2 linked regions of the Arcticibacter tournemirensis genome follow. The protein of the gene in region 1 interacts with the protein of each later gene in a pairwise test. Links are inferred from orthologs where the notes say so. Each region holds a gene or a part of one and is shown in the gene's direction. Other genes may lie near its edges.

The links.
Region 2: the proteins of BDE36_RS02965 (region 1) and BDE36_RS13470 interact in binary tests that used the Escherichia coli proteins (3 or more experiments, as listed by UniProt). The link is inferred for Arcticibacter tournemirensis from one-to-one orthologs.

The regions. Positions count from the first base shown.
Region 1 is NZ_VFPL01000001.1:689,904-692,972, forward strand. Bases 1-2,991 are described here. They hold BDE36_RS02965 (diacylglycerol/lipid kinase family protein), read left to right. Parts: upstream 1-1,055; coding sequence 1,056-1,928; downstream 1,929-2,991. Other genes in these bases: metK (methionine adenosyltransferase), read right to left, coding at 1-279; BDE36_RS02970 (translation initiation factor), read left to right, coding at 1,933-2,277; BDE36_RS02975 (MotA/TolQ/ExbB proton channel family protein), read left to right, coding at 2,572-2,991. Outside these bases: more of BDE36_RS02975, read left to right, coding at 2,992-3,069. UniProt on the Escherichia coli protein: In vitro phosphorylates phosphatidylglycerol but not diacylglycerol; the in vivo substrate is unknown.
Region 2 is NZ_VFPL01000001.1:3,188,516-3,191,417, forward strand. What follows is about bases 17-2,840. They hold BDE36_RS13470 (citrate synthase), read left to right. Parts: upstream 17-695; coding sequence 696-1,985; downstream 1,986-2,840. Other genes in these bases: BDE36_RS13465 (response regulator), read right to left, coding at 17-315; BDE36_RS13475 (NupC/NupG family nucleoside CNT transporter), read right to left, coding at 2,139-2,840. Outside these bases: more of BDE36_RS13465, read right to left, coding at 1-16; more of BDE36_RS13475, read right to left, coding at 2,841-2,902.

The DNA.
Region 1 (3,069 bases):
CGAAAGGATACCGCAGGAGTTTGCTTCAAACATATACTCCGATTTCGTATAGCCGATCTTGCGTATTACATCTCTGGTGATCTTTTGTACATCGAGATACGTATTTGATTTTACTTCACCCGCCAGAACAACCTGTCCGGTAGTTACAAGCGTCTCGCATGCCACCTTCGAATCAGGGTCCCATGCGAGGAAATTATCAATTAAAGCATCGGAAATCTGATCTGCGACCTTGTCAGGATGTCCTTCAGAAACCGATTCTGATGTGAATAAATATGGCATAAAAAAGATTTTTGAGTTTATGCAAAAGAGGAGAGACCGGCACTTGCAGCAGATGTAAAAAATGAGCATGTATTAGCCTTTTTTTTACGTGGTTGCAATCTTGTTCCCTTTTAATATGAACACAGCAAATCAGTCCACTTTGCAGCACGAAGGTACAAGATTTTTTATATTTTAAGAAATGAGTATAAGGCCCGCTGAGCATCCGGAAAGAAAATTCAACAGACAAACAATTCCTTATTATAACGTCGTAGCATGCCACCAGTAACAACAAGCTGCTCAATACATAGAAGTGCCGTAAAAGAAGGAACGCTGGTCGTTTGTTAATGTTGAAATCGGGACTATAAATGAAGGATATACGTATGATACAAAAGAGAAGAAGAAGTAGGTACAAACCCATATGAATGCCATACCAGTGCCTAACCAGTCCCTGATCTCGTCAGCATCATGTCAGCATCTCCTCAGCATCATGTCAGACTAAAGTCTGACGAGAGTCTGACATGATACTGACAAGAGTCTAATGAGATGCTGACGAGATCAGGGACTGGTCAGGGACTGGTCAGGAACTTTTAAGAGATTGGAGTGATAAGTGTGCCAAAATGGGGGCATTTTTCCTGGTCAGCTTTCTTAGCCGCTAATCGTAGATGAGAGGAATTAAGAGGGCAGAGGAGGTACCTATGAAAGCTGCTCTGATGCATTAAAGGCTGCTTCTTAGGTATTATTTGAATAGCATTTAATTAAAGGCTATTTTTAGCACCGATTTTGAAAAAGCTGGCTCATTGAAAAAAAGTATTTTATTTATAATAAACCCTATATCAGGAGGGAAGGATAAAAAGCATTTTCCCTCAGTCGCAGAAAGATATCTCGACAAAGATAAATTTACGCCGCGATTTGTTTTCACCGCCCGTTCTGGCCATGCATATGAGCTTGCCTTAAAAGCAGTGGAAGAAGGTACCGATTTTATTATTGCAGTAGGTGGCGATGGTACTGTTAACGAGATCGCATCGGCTGTTCAGGGTAGCCGTTCTGCGATGGGCATTATTCCATGTGGGTCTGGAAATGGCCTTGCGTTATCTCTCAATATCCCGTTAAACCACCGGAAAGCAATCGAGAGGGTCAATCTATTGAGGGCAAGTCCCATCGACACAGGTATATTAAATGGATCATATTTCTTTAATATGGCAGGGATAGGTTTTGATGCCCATATCAGTCATAAATTCTCGAATATGACATCGAGAGGTTTTCTTGGATATGTTAAGACTGCTTTTTCTGAGATAGTGAAGTACAAATCTGGCTCCTACAGGATAGAAGTAGACGGCAAGAATTACGACAGGACAGCATTTATGATTAGTATAGCCAACTCGCCGCAATATGGCAATAATGCATTTATATCGCCCACTGCCTTGTTAAATGACGGAATATTAGATGTTTGCATAGTCAAGCCTTTCCCCCTTGCTCTTTTTCCAGCGGTAGTTTTAAGGATGTTTACAAAAACATCTCAATATTCGAAGTACCTCGAAATAATAAAAGGCAGAAATATACGTATTGTATCATACGATCATACAAGAATTCATTTAGATGGAGAGCCTGGAGAAGCTGGGAAAGAAATTTCTATTTCAGTAAAACCTTCTTCGCTTTCTGTGTTATATTAGCTGCATGTCGAAAAAGAACAAGAATATTGCCGGTGTTGTATATTCAACAGACCCCGATTTTCAATTTCAATTCGAAGAACCTGCTGAACAGGAAACATTAGCTCCGTCAAAACAGGATCTGCGTGTGCAATTAGACAAAAAACAGAGAGGTGGTAAGGCGGTAACTCTGATAACGGGTTTTGTTGGCACTGCCGATGATCTTGAAATTCTGGGAAAAAGATTGAAGCAGAAATGCGGAACGGGCGGTTCTGCAAAGAACGGAGAAATTATTGTACAGGGTGATTTTCGCGATAAAATTGTTGAAACTCTGAAATCTGAAGGCTATAAAGTAAAGAAATCCGGAGGCTAAAAACCTAAAAACAGATTAATATGAAGTTTATTAAGACGATTGAGGCTCTTTTTTATCCGAGATTTGCAATTGAAAAAAAAAATGATTTTTATTGCAGAAAATTGTTACAATCAAAAGACAGTTTTTTTGAAGAACGTTATTTCCTAACCGGGATGCTGCTGATAGGAATAATGGAAATGTAATTAGGATCACATTTTTATTTATTTGAAAACTCTAATTTTGTTATTGTATAATTGCAAGTAAGTAGCAACTATTATATTTAAATTAAAAACTAAAAACTAAATTCTAAAAAAAATGGCAACCGCACCAACACCAACAACTGCGAAGAAAGAAAGCTCTGGTTCTAACATTTTTGCAAGCTTAACGATCGTTATCTGTCTTGTTATTGGCATCCTTTTATGGAAGTATGTAATGGGAAATCCCGCCAATTTTGAAGGTGGCGATCCTGAAAACGGACACCCGCTTGTAGGAAATTATTTCGGAATGGTTTATAAAGGGGGAGTGATCGTACCTATGCTGATGGGTATGTTCCTGATGGTAATTGTATTTTCTATTGAACGTTTCTTTGTTATTAATAAAGCCGCAGGGAAAGGTAACGTTGAAGTTTTTGTAAAAAAGGTTCAAACTTTATTAACTGCAGGAAATATCGAAGCAGCAATGGCTGAATGCGATAAACAAAAAGGTTCTGTAGCAAACGTTATTAAATCAGGTTTGAAAAAATACCGTGAGGTAGAAGCTGAAGGTACTCTTGATAACGATCAGGCAGCTTTAGCTATCCAGAAAGACATCGAA
Region 2 (2,902 bases), 2.5 Mb from region 1 along the record:
CTTCTCTAAAAAGCTCTCCACTTTAATCTGCATTTGATTTATCTTCTCTTCGAGGTTTTCAGCCCCCGACAAAAGAATAACCGGTGTATCTCTGTAATATCCGCTAATTTTTAAATTCCTCACAAACGAACTTCCGTCGAAATACGGCATCTGAAGGTCGGATATTATCAGATCGGGGTCATTCCCCTGGTCCAGCCAGTCAATCGCTTCAACACCGCTATTTTTTATTATAAGTTCATAATCCTTTGAAAGCACAAAGTTTAAGAGCTTTAGAATACTGATTTCGTCATCTACTACTAATATTTGCTTTTTCATTTGTTAGCATTACCCCTCAATTTGACAGTTTCCAAGATTACCGTTTGTGTTCGACAGTATACGGAAATAAAGTTGCAAAGTTCTACTAATGTAAATATTTATAAACATACTTCAAAGAGCTACCAGTTGGCAACTTTTTGGTTTTTGTTATAAACTTTGCGATAAATCTTACGATTTGTTAAAATATTTAAAATAAAATTTTACTTTTACTAAATATTGATTCTTATCAGGCCTAATAAATAGTGGAATTATTCAGAATCGATTAACCACTCTCCGCTAAAGTCAGAAGTAGTCGTTGCAAAAAAATTACAATACTCTGCTGAAAATAGGCGATGGGAAAGGTAGATTTATTTAATTTTGTGTTACAACATCCAAATTATATGTCAGAAACAGCTTCTTTAACTCTTGGTGATAAAACGTATGAACTTCCGGTAATTACTGGTACTGAAAATGAAAAAGCAATAGATATTTCTAAGCTTCGCGATCAAAGTGGTTACATAACACTTGATACTGGATTTAAAAACACTGGCGCCACTACCAGTTCCATAACCTTTCTTGACGGGGAACAAGGTATATTAAAATACAGGGGTTATCCTATTGAGCAACTTGCGGAAAAGGCTTCTTTTATTGAAGTAGCTTATTTGTTGATCTACGGAGAGCTTCCTACCCAGGCTCAGATTGACGATTTTCAATACAAGATCAGCCATCAGACACTTTTACATGAGGACATGAAGAAATTCTTCGATGCATTTCCTCATAATGCTCATCCAATGGGTCAGTTGTGCTCACTGGTTAGCTCTCTCTCGGCATTTTCACCTGAGAGTCTTAACCCGAATCCGACAAAAGAAGAGACTAATCTTGCGGTGATAAAACTGCTTGCTAAAATGCCCACCATCGTTTCCTGGATCTATAAGGGGTCATTGGGTGCGCCGTTTATCTATCCTCAGCATAAGCTTAAATATGTCAATAACTTTATGCACATGACCTTTGGCCGCTTGACGGAGGAAGTTATTATTGACCCGGTAGTGATAGATGCCCTTGATAAACTTCTTATTCTGCATGCTGATCACGAGCAAAACTGTTCTACATCTACCGTTAGAATGGTGGGATCTTCGGGCAGTAACCTGTATGCTTCTGTCTCAGCCGGTATTTCTGCGTTATGGGGACCTCTGCATGGCGGTGCCAACCAGGCGGTAATAGAAATGCTTGAGCGAATAAAGAATGATGGGGGTGATACAGAAAAATGGATTAACAAAGCCAAAGATAAAGATGATGATTTCAGGCTAATGGGTTTTGGTCACAGGGTGTATAAGAACTTTGATCCCCGTGCAAAGATCATTAAGCGGGCATGTGATAATGTTCTTGAGAAACTCGGAATTAACGACCCTATTCTGGAAATAGCTAAAAAGCTTGAAGAAGCAGCACTCCACGATCCTTATTTTGTGGAACGCAAACTTTATCCTAACGTCGATTTTTATTCTGGAATTATTTACAGGGCACTCGGGTTCCCGACAGAAATGTTTACAGTTTTGTTCGCCCTTGGCCGTTTACCGGGATGGATTTCCCAGTGGCTTGAATTGAGAGACAACAAAGAGCCTATAGGCCGTCCAAGGCAGATTTATACCGGCGAAACCAGACGGGAATATGTAGAGATATCCCAGAGAGGGTAAGGCGCAGTGGAGAGTTGAAGGTTGAAAGTTTAATGTAATAAGTAAAAAAAGCTGCGATGTCGTCGCAGCTTTTTTATTTAAAGAAGTTTAGTCGTATCGTTAACTTAAAACGTATGACTTTTCACTTTCCATTTTGAACTTTCAGCTTTCAACTTACAAAAGAATGCCTGCTATAGTTGCAGAAAGATAAGAGGCCAGGGTTCCGCAGATGAGTGCTTTGACTCCAAGCCGTGCAAGATCAGTACGGCGTTCGGGTGCGAGTTCGCCGATGCCGCCAACCTGAATGGCGATAGAGCTGAAATTAGCAAATCCGCATAACGCAAAGCTGGTTATGATGAGGGTTTTGGGATCTATTACGCCTTTCACTTTTGCCAGGTCGAGGTAAGCTACAAATTCGTTGATCACCATTTTTGTGCCCATCAGGGAGCCTGCAGTTTGAATATCTTTTCCGGGCACGCCCATTGCCCATGCAAAAATCGAGAAAAATGCGCCCAGTATCTGCTTGAGATTTAAAGTATGAACGTCAATGCCTATATAGGAAAGAGACACTCCTATATTACCGAGCCCCATACCCACCCAACCCAGGACGTAGTCTATCAGAGCAATGATGGCAATGAACCCAATAAGCATAGCAATTACATTTAAACCGACTTTTAAGCCGTCACTGGCTCCGTGAGAAATGGAGTCGACGAGATTTGCACTCGTCTTTTTGATTTCTAAAGAAACCTGGCCCTTCGTTTCTGACACCTGGGTCTCGGGCCAGACTATTTTTGATATCACTAAAGCTGCCGGCGCTGCCATAATACTGGCTGCCAGGAGGTATTCTGCTGGTACTCCAAGTGAAATATAGACAGCCATTACTCCTCCTGCTATACAGGCCATACTACCTGTCATTGATGCCAGCAGCTCCGACATGG